DNA from 4 places in the Stenotrophomonas sp. STEN063 genome. Region 4 is predicted to be linked to each of the others. Evidence: predicted binding sites of a transcription regulator. Region 4 holds the regulator's gene; each other region holds the start of a gene.

Region 1 (3,586 bases), on a different contig from region 4:
GTTCAAGCCGCGCGAGTTGTTCGCGTCGACTCAGCGGGGTGCCGTTGGCGATAGGTGATGGAAGCATGGCGTCATCAGCCTGCGATGCTGGCTCGGCGTTGCTGTTGGCGGTGGAGCGGGGTGTCAGCATATATCAGCGTGGTTGCAGCAACAGCAAAGCCCCGGCCAAGGGCCGGGGCTCGGGTGCGGGGATGGAGCAGTGCGAAATCAGAACAACTCTACCGTGCCAGCGCCCATGCTCTGCTGGGACACCGGCTTGTGCGGCGGGCGTTCCCATTCCACGCGCATTTCGCGCAGGCGGTTGCCGGTGCGCTGCAGTGCGCTGACCATCTCGCCATCGAAGACGCCGCCGTTACGGTGCAGCAGTTCCTGCAGCGCCACGGCTTCGCGGTTGATCGCGCCAAGACGGTCAAGATGGGTGTGCACGCCGCCCAGGGCCTGGGTGGCGATGTCCTCGAACTGCAGGGCGCGCACGGCTTCGGCGACGCTGCCGTCGATGGCACGGCCGCATTCGGAGATCTCGCGCATGCCATCACCCAGCGAGGCGTTGATGGCGGCAACGCTGTCCAGCATCGATGCCGCTTCGTGGCGGGCTTCGCGGGACCGGTCCATGTCGCGTGAGGCCATGTGGGTGACGGTTTCACGCACCTTGGCAATCGCGTCCTTGGAGCTGTGGGCCAACTTGCGGATCTGCTCGTTGAAGGTGGTGGAGCGCTCGGAGAGGTTGCGCACCTCGTCGGCCACCACGGCGAAGCCACGACCGGCTTCACCGGCACGCGCGGCTTCGATGGCGGCATTCAAGGCCAGCAGGTTGGTCTGGTCGGCGATCGACTTGACGTCTTCGAGCAGGGCGAAGATGCCATCCAGGTGCTGTGCCATCTGGTCGATGTGCTGCACGGTGTTGCTGCTCTGGCCGCTGACCTGCTCAAGTGCTTCCACCAGCTGTTCCATCTGGTGGCTGGCATTCTGGGCGAAGCGGGCCACGTCGACACCGCCGCCACCTTCATCACCGGCGCGGTCAACGATGCGGGCCAATGCCTGGCTCTGCTGGCGCGACTTGCGGCTCATCGCATCGAAGCTGCCGCCCAAGCCGCCGACGGCCTGCCGGATCAGCTCGCGGGCGCGCTCGATCTCGCTGCGCGAACCATCGATTTCGTTGCTGACAAAGCTGCGCAGTTCGTTGAGCAGCTGGTCCTGCTCTTTCAGCACCTTGGCGTGCTCAGGCGAGCGCTTGCTTTGCGAATGCACGCTCCACCAGGCAAACACCAGCCAGCTCAGCACCATGGTGGTCAGGATCGCCCACAGGGCCGCGGAGGGCCAGGACAGGGCGGCAGCGACCACAACCAGAAGGGTGAGGACAAGCGGGGCTGCCAAACGGATTGCAATACGTGAATACATGGACGTTCTCGGGAGAGTCACGAATGCAGTATCGGCAGTGGGCAGGGTGTCTTTAGCCCACAGAGGTGAATCCCGGGAGGTTTTGCGATGCAGGCCCGCAACCCATGCGATTGCGGGCCTTGAAAATCAGCGCAGACGGCGCTCGATGGCTTCGAGCATGGACTTGCGCGAGAACAGGAAATCCCAGTAAGCGCCGCCAAGCTGGCGCCACAGCACCGCCGAGCGTACCGCGGCCAGCAGCAGCGCCCGGATCTCCGACACCACCATCGCCTGGCCCAGGTAATGCGGGTTGCCCTGCACCATGATCTTCGGCTTGAGCTGGCTGATGGTGTCCGCATACAGCGCGCCCATCGCGCTCAGTACGTCCGGGTGGCAGCTGTCGCCGCGCTCGCGGGCAATGCCGGCGGCGCGCTCGATGCCGGCTTCCACCTTGTCGACCGTGGCGCCTTCGCGCACGAAACGACGTTCCAGCTGCATCACCGACAGCGCGAGCCGCGGCAGCAGGTCGTCCTTGCCCTGGTTGCGGAAGTAGTCGCGCAGCAGGCGCAGTCCGGGTTCCACCTGGTTGGCACTGCCATACACGGCAGCGGGCGAGCTGGCATCAATACGCATTACGCTGTCCATTGCGGTACGCACCACGGCGCTCTCCGAATGGCCGGTTTCTGCGATGCGGCGGACCTGCTGCAAGGCCTGGGCAATGCCAGCCAGGGCAAGTACGCGGTCATCGATGGAAAAGGTCATGGTCATCTCTCAAGGGGAAACAGGGGCGGCCAAACGGCGCTCCAGGGGTGCATCGGTGGCGGCGATCACCGCGCCGCCCAGGCATTCCATGCCGTCGTACAACACCAGCGACTGGCCGGGGGTGACGGCGCGTTGCGGGCGTGCGAAATGCACGTCCAGCGTACCGTCATCACGTACCTTCACGGTGCAGGCTTCGTCCGGTTGGCGGTAGCGGGTCTGCGCGGTGCAATCGAATTCACGGGCGGGTGGGGCACCGGCAATCCAGTGCATGGTTTCGCTGCGCAGCCAGTTGGACTGCAACCAGGGGCTGTCATGGCCCTGGTCGACGTACAGGATGTTGCGGGCCACGTCCTTGCCGACCACGAACCATGGTGCTGCCGGGCGCCCACGCACGCCGCCGATGTTCAGGCCTTCGCGCTGGCCAAGGGTGAAATAGAACACGCCGGGGTGACGGGCGATCAGCTGGCCGTCGGGGTCGTGGATCTCGCCCTCGCGGGCTGGCAGGTACTGGCCAAGGAATTCGCGGAAATCGCGTTCGCCGATGAAGCAGATACCCGTCGAATCCTTCTTGGCATGGGTGGGCAGGCCGGCGTCACGGGCGATGCGGCGCAGCTCGCTCTTCTCCATGTGCCCGATCGGGAACAGGGTGGCTGCCAGCTGGGTCTGGCCCAGCTGGTGCAGGAAATAGCTCTGGTCCTTGCCGCGATCGGCGCCGCGCAGCAGGCGCCAGCGGCCGCCGGAGTGGTCGACCTGGGCATAGTGACCGGTGGCGATGCGCTCGGCGCCCAGCTCGCGCGCGGCGTCCAGGAAGTGCTTGAACTTGACCTCGCGGTTGCACAGCACATCCGGGTTGGGCGTGCGGCCAGCCGCATATTCGGCCAGGAAATGCTCGAACACACCCTGCCAGTATTCGCTGGAGAAATCGCGGAAGTGGAACGGGATGTCGAGCCGGCCGCAGACCGCCACGGCGTCGCGGCGATCATCTTCGGCACGGCAATGGCCGCTGCCATCGTCGGCCCAGTTCTGCATGAACAGACCGGCGACATCCAGGCCTTGCTGGACCAGGGTAAGTGCTGCCACCGACGAATCCACGCCGCCGGAGACGCCCACCACGATGTTGGGATTGCTCACGGTGCCACCTGTCGCACAATCGAAAGCGGGTAGCGCTGCCCGGCCAGCCAGTCGGAAATCGTATGCCAGACCAGCGGGCTGCGCAGCCGCGCCATATCGGCCTGCAGGGCTACCGGGCTCATCCACAGCGCCTGCACGATGCCGGTATCCAACGCCTGCTGCGGGTGGTGCTGCAGCGGTTCGGCGGAGAAGGCAAAGCGCAGGAACGGCGTGCCGTCGACGGCCGTCCATTGATAACTGCCGATGAAGCCGGTCAGGTGCACGTCCCAGCCGGTCTCCTCGCGGGTTTCACGCACGGCCGCCTCGAGCAGGCTCT
Region 2 (3,586 bases), on a different contig from region 4:
CTTCCTCGCCTTCGATGCCTTCGAATTCGGATACCAGGCCGGCCAGGTAGTCGTCGGCGGTCTTGCCTTCGTCGGCAGCCAGGTCGTCGATCATCTGCTGCAGCGCCGCGGAGTACTCCAGGGTGACCTTGCGGCCTTCCTTCTCCTGCACATTGGCCAGGTGCTTGAGCATGGCCAGCATCGGCACCGGGTTGTCGGCATTGCCCATGGTCTGGCCGCCGATGGCCAGCAGCCACTCATTGCCCTGCAGGCCGATGGCGGCCACGACCTGGCCTTCTTCGTTGACCAGCACGGCGTGGTTCTGCACCTGCTGCTGGGCGTTCAGGCGGGCGAACGGGCGGCGCGGGGCCTGCTTCTTGCGCTTGTCGCGCTTGGCTTTGGAGAGCTTGGACATGTTGTTCGGCTAAAAGGAAAACGATGCCCATTGTAGGCGCAGCGGGCCCCTGCTGCCGGAACAGGGCTCAGCCGGGGCCGTCGCTGACGCCATCAGCCGGGGCCGCTGCAGTGGCTGCCGGGACGACGGCGGTCACCGGCACCGGCAGGCTGTCGGCCTGGTTCAGTGCTGCCGCCTCGGCTTCCTGGCTCATCACCACGATGCTGATGCGGCGGTTGATCGGGTTCTGTGGATTGGCCTTGTCGAACAGCACCGAGGACGCCAACCCGACCACCCGCGCCACCTTGGCCGGGTCCATGCCGCCTTCCAGCAGCGCACGCCGTGCGGCATTGGCGCGGTCTGCACTCAGCTCCCAGTTGCCGTAACCCAGCTGGGTGGAATAGGCGGTGGTGTCGGTATGGCCGGTGAGGCTGATGTGGTTGGGCACCTGGTTGATGTAGCGCGACAGCTCCACCAGGATGGTCTGCGTATACGGCATCAGGCGCGCGCTGCCGAGGTCGAACATCGGCCGGTTCTGCTTGTCCACGATCTGGATGCGCAGGCCTTCCGGGGTGATGTCCAGCAGCAGCTGGTCCTTGAACGGCTCCAGCGCCTGGCTCTTGCTGATCGCTTCCTGCAGCTCCTGCTTCAGTGCTTCCAGCCGCTGCTTGTCGCGCTCGCGCTCCTGCACCGGCGTGGGCACCGCTTCCTGCTGGTTCTGGAACGGGTCATTGCTGTTGCCGCGCGAGACATCGGTGGCGCCACCGAGCTTGATCATCGAGGTGCTGGCGCCGCCGGGGCCGGCCATGCCCGGAGCCGGCGTGCTGCTGGTGCCACTCAAGGGGCTGGGGTTGCGGAAGTACTCGGAGATCGCCGCGCGCTCGGGCTTGGTGGTGGCGGCCATCAGCCACAGCACCAGGAAGAAGGCCATCATCGCGGTGACGAAGTCGGCGTAGGCCACCTTCCACGAACCGCCGTGGTGGCCGCCACCCTGGATTTTCTTCACCCGGCGAACGATTACCGTGGGTTTGCTCTCGGTCATGGCGCGCGCCTTACTTGACCGACTTCAGGTGCTGTTCGAACTCGCTGAAACCCGGCCGCAGTGCCGAGGGCACGGTCTTGCGGGCGAACTCCAGCGCGATCTTCGGGTTGTAGCCACGCAGGCAGGCCAGCAGTGCGGTCTTCACCGATTCATAGATGCGGGCGTCCTGTTCGGCGCGTGCCTCCATCGCCGCGGCCAGCGGGCCGACGAAGCCGTAGCCGAGCAGGATGCCGAGGAAGGTACCAACCAGCGCGCCAGCCACGTGCGCGCCCACTTCCTTGATGTCTCCGCCGATCGAGCCCATGGTGATGACGATGCCCAGCACCGCGGCGACGATGCCGAACCCAGGCAGGCCATCGGCGACCTTGTTGAGCACGTGGGCCGGTTCCATCGCCTCGTGGTGGTGCTTTTCCAGCTCCAGCTCCAGCAGCGGTTCCAGCTCATGCGGCTCGATGTTGGAGCCGATCATCAGGCGCAGGCAGTCGGTGATGAAGTCGAGCAGATGGTGGTCGGCCAGCACCTTCGGGTAGTTGGCGAACACCGCGCTGTCCTGCGGATTCTCGACGTGGTCTTCCAGCGCCATGAAGCCTTCACGGCGCGCCTTGTTGAGCAGTTCGTAGAGCAGGCTGAGCACGTCCAGGTAGTCCTGGCGCTTGTACTGCGGGCCTTTGAACACGCTGACGGTTGCCCGCAGGGTCTGCTTGACGGTCTTGAGCGGCGTGGCGATCAGGAAAGCACCGAGGGCGGCACCACCGATGATGACCAGTTCGTAGGGCTGCCACAGCGCGGCCAGGCGCCCGTGCGCACCGACGTAGCCGCCCAGGACAGCGAAAATGACAACGAGCAGGCCGACGATGATAAGCATGGGGGCAGACAAGGGGAGGGGATATCCCGTTGTCGGCCGTCAGCGGAAAATCTGTAGGCTGAGCGCAGCAGCCCCTGTAGAGCCGGGCCATGCTCGGCTGACGCTTTACCGGTAATGCTGCTCTGTAGAGCCGAGCCATGCTCGGCTGAGGCTTTACAGGTAATGCTGTTCTGTAGAGCCGAGCCATGTTCGGCTGAGGCTTTACTAGTAGAGCCCCTGCCGAGCATGGCTCGGCACTACAGGTGACGCGCTTGCTTACGCTGCGGGCTGTGCCTCGGCTCCGCCACGCTGCAGCGGGTCCGGGTACGGCTGGCCGTTCTCGACAAAGCCCAGCGACACTGAGTTCAGGCAATGCCGTTCAAAGGTCGGCGGCGGGCCGTCCGGGAATACATGGCCAAGATGGCTGCCACAGCGTGCGCAGACGATCTCGGTGCGGATCATGCCGTGGCTGATGTCGCGGATCTCGCGCACATGGGCCGGATCGAACGGTGCGAAGAAGCTCGGCCAACCGGTGCCCGAGTCGAACTTGGTGCTGGAACGGAACAGCGGCAGCGCGCACAGGCGGCAGCAGTACACGCCGTCACGCTTGTTATCCAGGAACACGCCGCAGAACGGTGCCTCGGTGCCGTGATGCAGCAGCACGCGCTGTTCTTCGCTGCTGAGCCCGGCGATCAGGGCATCACGTTGGGTGGTGCTGGGAGGGGTCAGGTCGAAGGCGGTCATGGCGCGGCATCCGTGGGGCAGGTATCAATGGTAGGGGCGGGCAGTGGCCAGTCCAAGGGCGCATTCATGGTGGCGCCAGCCGTGTCGGCGCATGCTCGGCTGGTCGAGCAACGGGAGATGTCGATGAAACGGATGACATATCTGGCGCTGGCAGTGCTGGCGATCGCACCGCTCTCGGCGCAGGCGCAGCTACAGCAGCCACCGTCGCCGACTGCAACCCGGCCGGTGACGCTGCCGCCGCCGTCGCGGCCGTCGACAACGGTGCCATCCGACCAGCGCCAGGAGGATGCGCGGCCATTGCCGCCACAGCCGGTCACCAAGCCCAAACCGACGCCGAAGGCAAAGCCGATCAGCCAGCCAGCGCAGACCGCGCGTCCGATCTACGACAGCAAGGGACAGCCAGCGCCGCATATGCGGCAGACCAGCCCCGGCCGGGTATTGGATACCCGCACCAATCGCTATTACGACACCGTGCCCAGCGGTGTGGGGCAACAGGTAGTGCCGCCGCCGGCCGGTGCGCGCTGACCCTGTAGTGCCGAGCCATGCTCGGCAGGAGGCATTCCAAGCCAAAGCCAAAAGCTAT
Region 3 (3,586 bases), on a different contig from region 4:
ACCCCGGCTGCACCGATCGCCAGCTGGTTGGCCTGGCGTGCGGATTCCGCATTCTGGCGGACGGTGGAGGTCAGTTCCTCCATCGAAGCCGCGGTTTCCTCGAGGTTGGCAGCCTGCATTTCGGTGCGGCGCGAGAGATCGGCATTTCCGGTGGCAATCTCGCCGGCGGCCAGATTGATGCTGGCGGCAGACTGCTGGATCCCGGAGACGATGCCGGCCAGCTGGGAGACGGTGCTGTTGGCGTCTTCACGCATGCTGGCGAAGACGCCCTGAGCGTCGCCGCTGAGCTTGACGGTGAGGTCGCCATCGGCAAGTGCCTGCAGCAGGCGCGACACTTCGCCCAGATTGTCGTCGCTGACCTGCATCATGGTGTTCAGGGCACGCACCATCGCCTGGAAGTCGTGCTCGAAGCGGTCTTCATCGCCGCGCTGGCTGAAGTCACCGGCAGCAGCTGCGCTGCCCAGGCGCTTGATCTCGCTGTTGATGGCGGCGAGGTTGGTCTTGATTGCGGCCATGGTGTCGGTGATGACGCGCTTGTCGCCGGGCAGCAGCGGCATGTCCTGGCTGAGGTCACCGACCGCATAGCGCTGCGCCAGTGCGATCACCTGCATCTTGACGTCGATATGGTTGCTGACCAGCACATTGGTCTCTTCAACCATCACCCCGTAATCGCCGGGGAAGCGGCTGGCGTCGATGCGGTAGCCGATCATGCCGGCGTCATGCTGGCGAGCCATCTCGGCCTGCGCGCCAATCACCGCCCGCAGCTGGTCCTGCATATGCGACATGCTGCTGAGCAATTGGCCGGTTTCGTCCTTGCTGGGGGCAGCGATGTGGTTGTCCATGCGCCCCTTGGCGATGGCGGTTGCCACGGCCGTGGCATTGCGCAGTGGCAGCACGATGCGGTTGCCGATGATCCAGCTCAAGGCCAGCACCAGCAGCACCAACACACCACCGGCCACCGTCATGATTGCGGTGAACTTCAGGGCCTGGCCTTGCAGATCGTCCATGTAGACGCCGCTGGAGACCACCCAGTTCCACGGTTTGTACATGCCTGCATAAGCAAGCTTGCCAACCACACCATCCTTGCCCGGCTTGGCCCAGCTATAGGCGACATAGCCGCCACCCTTGCGTGCGGCTTCGACCTGGTCGTAGTAGACGCGGACGCCGTCCTCGCCACGGAAGTCCTTCATGTCCTTGCCGACCAGGTCAGCACGGAACGGATGCATCAGCAACACGTACTTGGTGTCGTAGATGTTGAAGTAGTTGACGTCAGCGTCGGAACGCATCTTCTGCAGCGCGGCCATCGCGTACTTCTGTGCGTCAGCGAGCGGCATCGCGCCGGTTTCCGCTTCCTTGGCGTAGTGGTCAAGAACGCCGTAGCTCATTTCCACCTGGGCACGCAGCGCAGCCTTGCGGGTTTCGTACAGATCCAGGTACTGCATGCGGGCAGCGATGACCGCCAGCGTGATCACACCGATCACGATCAGGACCGTCAGCAGGTTCAGCTTGCGCCTGACGGAGATGTTGGAAATGTAGTTGTTCCAGAGCGAGAAGATAGTCATCGAATCCGCTGGTTACCTTGCGGTATCAGCGCTGCGTGAGGGGATACCGGTTTATCGGCCGCGAAGGGCACGAGTTGAGCGGCCTGAAGAGGTACGCCTGCCAAAGCAGTCGATCTGTTCACGTATGCGAAGAAGGGACGTGTATTCGGTTGTGGGAGCGGCGTAAGCCAGCGAAGCTGGTGGTGCTTGCAGTCGTTGGTGCCGCCTCGACCTAAGGTGTGCCAGCTTCGCGGCTTACGCCGCTCCAAAAAAAAATCCGATGCCAGGGACTGGCATCGGATTTCGGGTGGTTCAATTGCTTGGCTTGGCTGCGTTGTCAGCACAGCCAACGCTGGTGTCGCTTAGAACTCCTGCCAATCCGAGTCAGCCAGTTCGGCTACTGCGGTGCGGGCAGCGGCTGCGCGACGGCGAGGTGCCGGTGCTGCTGCCTGGACGGCGGGGCGGGGTGCCGGTTCACGTGCGGAAGCCGGGCTGCTGGTGACAGCGGCGCCTTCTTCCAGCTGGAAAACGGATACCACGTTGGCCAGATGCGCGGCCTGTTCTTCCATAGAGCGGGCCGACGCGGTGGCTTCTTCGACCAATGCGGCGTTCTGCTGGGTGGTTTCGTCCATCTGCACGATGGTCTGGTTGACCTGCTCGATGCCGGCCGACTGTTCCTGCGAGGCAGCGGAGATCTCAGCCATGATGTCGGTCACGCGCTGCACCGAGGCGACGATCTCGCCCATGGTGGTGCCGGCCTTGCGGACCAGTGCCGAGCCGTCAGCGACCTTGCCGACGGAGTCATCGATCAGGCCCTTGATCTCCTTGGCGGCGCCGGCAGAGCGCTGGGCCAGCGTGCGAACTTCCGACGCCACCACGGCAAAGCCGCGGCCCTGTTCACCGGCACGTGCGGCTTCCACCGCAGCGTTCAAGGCCAGGATATTGGTCTGGAAGGCGATGCCGTCGATCACCGAGATGATCTCGGCAATCTTGCGCGAGGACTGTTCGATCTGGGTCATGGTGGTGACCACCTGGCTGACCACTTCACCGCCCTGCGAGGCCACCGAGGCGGCGCCGATGGCGAGCTGGTTGGCCTGGCGTGCCGATTCTGCGTTCTGGCGCACGGTGGAGGTCAATTCCTCCATCGATGCTGCGGTTTCTTCCAGGTTGGCGGCCTGCTGCTCGGTACGACGCGACAGGTCGTTGTTACCGGCGGCAATTTCGCTGGCGGACGAGTTGATCGACACCGAGGACTGCTTGATGCGGCCAACAATGCCGGTCAGCTGTTCGGCGGTGGCGTTGGCGTCGTCACGCATGGTGGCGAACACGCCTTGGTACTCGCCGTGCATGCGCACGGTCAGGTCGCCGCGCGAGAGCGCAGACAACAGTGCCGAGATCTGCTCCAGGCTGCTGGCATTGGCGTCCAGCAGGCTGTTGATCTGCTCGGCCAGCTGCAGGAAGAAGCCGTCCTTGTCGGCGGTGCCGATGCGGCCGCTGAGGTCGCCAGCAGCGGCGGCTTCCATGATGCGCGCCACTTCCTTCTCGACCTGGGCCTCGGTGCTGCGATCGCGCCATTCGACAACGTGGCCAACCGGTACATTGTTGTCGTCACGGATCACCGAAATGGTCTGTGCGAACTCGGCTTCGCCAAAGCGCATTTCACGCTTGAATACGCCGTTCTTCTCGAGGCCTTCCATCACCTTGCCGTCAACCTCGCCACGGTGCTCGAGTACGGTGACCGGCTGGCCGACCAGTGGCTGGCTGGCGTCGAAGTCGGTCAGTGCGCTGCTGATTTCCTCGTGGTGCTCGCTGAGCTTGTCGAGCAGGGCGCGGTTGGCGTAGACGATCTCGAGGTCGTTGTTGGTCAGGAACACGCCGGTGGACGAATAGTCCAGCGCGGTACGGATGCGCAGGTTCTCGCTGGCGATGATCTGGTCGCGGTCGATGCGTTCGCGCAGGTCGCGCTGCATGCGCTGCATGGCGCGCAGCAGATCGCCAACTTCGTCGGCACGCGAGACGTCGATGGAACCATCCAGCTTGCCGCT
Region 4 (3,586 bases):
TCGCCGGACTTTGCCGCAGCGATCGGCTGGGCACCGGGCGTACCGCTGCCGTGCAGTTCGTTGAGCAGGGCTTCGAACTCGTCTTCGCTGATCAGGTCGCTGTCACCCGCAGGCGCAGCGACCGCTTGCACGACTGCGACCACGGGGGCGGCGCCAACATCGAACTGTGCGATAAGCGCAGCAGGTGCATGCTCCGGTTCGGTGCCTGATGACACTGCGTCGAGCATGGCCTGCAGCCAATCCAGCGATTGCTGGGCGGCGTCGAAGTGATGCGCCAGCAGTTCGGCTTTGCCTGCCCGTGCCATGCCCAGGGTTTCTTCGGCGGCGTGGCACAGCTCCACCATCGGATGGATCGCCAGAAAACCGGCGCCACCTTTCAGTGTGTGGAAGCCACGGAACACGGCGTTGAGCTGGTCGCTGTCGTGCGGTGCCTGTTCCAGCGTCACCAGCTGCTCGCCGAGGCGATCCAGGATCTCCTGCGCTTCGATGATGAAGTCAGCGGCGATGTCGTCGGCAAAAGCACTCATGGCTTACAGCCCCAGGTCCGAGAGCAGGTCGTCTGCGTCCACCTGCGACACGGCATGACGGTCCAGGCCATTGACGGCCGGGCCAGCCAGGCCCTGGTTGCGCGCTTCTTCTTCCGGCGGCGGCAGGCCGAGCGCGCCAAAACCTTCATGCACGCGACGGACGATGCCGACCACGCGGCGGATGATCTGCCCGGTCAGGTCCTGGTAGCTCTGGGTCAGCGCTACTTCGGTGAGGTTGTGGCGGATGCGTTCGAGGATCTCGCCCTGTTCGGCATTCAGCCCGTCCGCACGCAGGCGCTCGGTCAGCGCGCGGCATTCTTCGGCCAGATCGAGCGTGCGATGGGTGGCCTGCTCGGTCATCTGCACCACGTGGTCCAGGCGCGCGCAGGCGTCGTCCAGCTCACCGGCTTCGCTGGGCACGCTGGGCAGTTCCCCCAGCGCCTGGCCCAGTTCGCGTGCAAGCCTGCCCAGGCCGGACATCATCGGCTGCGTGCGCAGGGCGGCGAGCGCGTCGATTTCCCGACGCCAGCCAGCCTCATCGCCACTTTCCAATGCTGCCAGTGCGTCCTGCAGGCGCTGCACCAGGGCCGATTTGTCGCTCAATGCTTCCCCGGGCTGGTTCATCAGGCGCTCGCTGCCAGGCGTTCGAAGATCTTGCCGAGCTTCTCTTCCAGGGTCTGCGCGGTGAACGGCTTGATGATGTAGCCGTTCACGCCGCTCTGTGCGGCCTCGATGATCTGCTCGCGCTTGGCCTCGGCGGTAACCATCAGTACCGGCAAGGTCTTGAGCTTGGCATCGTTGCGGATCGCCTTGAGCAGCTCGATGCCGGTCATCACCGGCATGTTCCAGTCGGTGACGACGAAATCGAACGACTGCGTCTGCAGCATCGACAGCGCGGCATGCCCGTCCTCGGCTTCGGCGGTATTGGTGAAGCCCAGATCGCCGAGCAGGTTCTTGACGATGCGGCGCATCGTCGAGAAGTCGTCAACGATCAGGATGCGCATGTTCTTGTTCAAAAGACTTTCCTCTTCATGGTTCTTCGAGCCCGGCGTCGGCCGCCTCGAAAATCTTCAGTCGGCTACGCAGGCGCAGCGTGGCCTGGCCGTGGATCTGACAGACGCGGGATTCGCTCACGCCCAATACCGCGCCGATTTCCTTCAGGTTCAATTCCTGCTCGTAGTACAGCGACAGCACCAGCTGCTCGCGCTCGGGCAACTGGCCGATGGCCTTGCCGAGCTCGGCGCCGAACTGGCTGCGCTCCAATACCTGCTGCGGGTTGGGGCCGCCGGTGCTGGGGGTGTCCAGCTCGCCCTGGTCTTCGATCCGCGACTCCAGGCTCAAGACCTGGCCACGCGAGGCGTCTTCAACCAGTCGCATGTATTCGGGCAACGGCAGCTCCATCGCTTCGGCCACTTCACTGGCGCTGGCCGCACGGCCGCTGCTCTGCTCAAGGCGGCGGATGGTGGCAGCGGCATCGCGGGCGCGGCGGTGCACCGAGCGCGGCACCCAGTCGCCACGGCGGATCTCGTCGATCATCGAGCCGCGGATGCGGATCGAAGCGTAGGTTTCAAACGAAGCGCCCTGTTCGGCGTCATAGCTGCGCGAGGCCTCGATCAGGCCCATCATGCCGGCCTGGATCAGGTCATCGACCTCGACGCTGGCGGGCAGGCGCGCGGCCAGGTGGTGGGCGATGCGGCGTACCAGGTCGGCGTGGCGGGCAATGCAGTCATTGGCCGCGTTGCGCTGGACCTCACGGTATTGGGCGGCTGCATTGTTCATGCCTTCACCTTCTGCTGGATGATGCGTTCCAGGAAGAACTCAACGCCGCCGCGCGGGGCGGTTGGGGCTTGCCAGCGCGCGGTGCGACGGGCGATTTCGTTGATGGCCAGCGAGGCTGGCGCGGAAGGATAGAGCTTGACCACCGGCTGCTGGCGCTGCACCGACAGGCGCAGCCAGTCGTCCTGCGGTACGCAGCCCAGGTAGTTCAGGGAGACATCGATCAGGAACTTCTCGCAGACCCGCACCAGCTTTTCGTACAGGGCGCGGCCTTCGTTCGGGTCGCGCACCATGTTGGCGACGACCTGGATGCGGTCCACGCCGCGCTCGCGCGAGAGTACCTTGATCAATGCGTAGGCATCGGTGATCGAGGCCGGTTCGTCGCAGACCACCACCACGGTGTCCTGGGCGGCCTGGCAGAAGGTCAGCACGCTGTCGGTGATGCCGGCGGCGGTGTCGATGATCATCACATCGAGCTCGCGCTCCAGCTCGGAGAACACATTGACCAGGCCGACGTGTTCGGCCGGCTGCAGCTCGGCCATGTGCCGGCGGCCCGAGGCGGCGGGCACGACCAGCACGCCGTTCGGGCCTTCGATGATGACTTCTTCCAGCGTAGCGCGTCCGGCGACCAGGTCGGCCAGGGTGTGCTTGGGCTGCAGGCCCAGCACCACGTCGATGTTGGCCAGGCCCAGGTCGGCGTCGAGCAGCAGGGTACGTTTGCCCATGCCTGCCAGTGCCACGGCCAGGTTGGCCGAGACATTGGTTTTACCTACACCGCCCTTGCCGCCAGTGACCGCGATGGTGCGTACCGGGCCGGCTGGTTCGTGCCGGGTTGCCGACAGCGGGAAGGTGTTGGTCAGCTTGGCGTACTCACGCGACTGCATTGTTCAACTCCGTGTTGCAGGGCATATCGGCCGCGCGGCGCAAATCTTCAAGGCGGAGTACAAGATTTGCGGCAGAGGCCCGATAAAGGTCTTCCGGGACGTCCTGGCCGTCGGTCACCCAGGTGATCGGCAGGCGGTGATCGACCGCCACCGACAGGGCAGAACCGAAGCGGCCGGTCTCGTCCAGCTTGGTCAGCACCACGCCCTGCGGGTTGGCGGCGCTGAAGCGGCGCACCACTTCGTCCATGTCCTGGAAGGCGGTATTGGCCGGCAGCACCAGCAGGGTGCGGATCTGGCCGGCGGCGCGCAGCCACTGCAGCTGGGCGGTGAGGGCGCGGTCGCGCTGGCCCAGGCCGGCGGTATCGATCAGCACCAGCTTGTAGTCGGCCAGCTTCTGCA

The links. Region 4 encodes FliA, which starts transcription of late flagellar genes. Its sites were predicted from a motif close to TAAAGTTTNNCNNNCNNNGGCCGATAA; they were not measured.
Region 1: the regulator FliA is predicted to act here: its motif matches at 1,427-1,453, upstream of AC1VWL_RS00890 (methyl-accepting chemotaxis protein).
Region 2: the regulator FliA is predicted to act here: its motif matches at 2,310-2,336, upstream of motA (flagellar motor stator protein MotA).
Region 3: the regulator FliA is predicted to act here: its motif matches at 1,614-1,640, upstream of AC1VWL_RS14480 (methyl-accepting chemotaxis protein).

The regions. Positions count from the first base shown of each region.
Region 1 is NZ_JBXFWF010000002.1:10,273-13,858, forward strand. It holds gene AC1VWL_RS00890 (methyl-accepting chemotaxis protein) at 208-1,398, opposite strand; gene hflD (high frequency lysogenization protein HflD) at 1,525-2,139, opposite strand; gene mnmA (tRNA 2-thiouridine(34) synthase MnmA) at 2,149-3,270, opposite strand; gene AC1VWL_RS00905 (NUDIX hydrolase) at 3,267-3,586, opposite strand, start outside.
Region 2 is NZ_JBXFWF010000094.1:472-4,057, forward strand. It holds gene AC1VWL_RS18115 (hypothetical protein) at 1-394, opposite strand, end outside; gene motB (flagellar motor protein MotB) at 462-1,415, opposite strand; gene motA (flagellar motor stator protein MotA) at 1,426-2,280, opposite strand; gene msrB (peptide-methionine (R)-S-oxide reductase MsrB) at 2,536-3,003, opposite strand; gene AC1VWL_RS18135 (classical arabinogalactan protein 4) at 3,127-3,528, shown strand.
Region 3 is NZ_JBXFWF010000056.1:18,391-21,976, forward strand. It holds gene AC1VWL_RS14480 (methyl-accepting chemotaxis protein) at 1-1,562, opposite strand, end outside; gene AC1VWL_RS14485 (methyl-accepting chemotaxis protein) at 1,904-3,586, opposite strand, start outside.
Region 4 is NZ_JBXFWF010000001.1:9,403-12,988, forward strand. It holds gene AC1VWL_RS00045 (chemotaxis protein CheA) at 1-527, opposite strand, end outside; gene AC1VWL_RS00050 (protein phosphatase CheZ) at 531-1,151, opposite strand; gene cheY (chemotaxis response regulator CheY) at 1,151-1,543, opposite strand; gene AC1VWL_RS00060 (RNA polymerase sigma factor FliA) at 1,557-2,306, opposite strand; gene AC1VWL_RS00065 (MinD/ParA family ATP-binding protein) at 2,303-3,187, opposite strand; gene flhF (flagellar biosynthesis GTPase FlhF) at 3,174-3,586, opposite strand, start outside.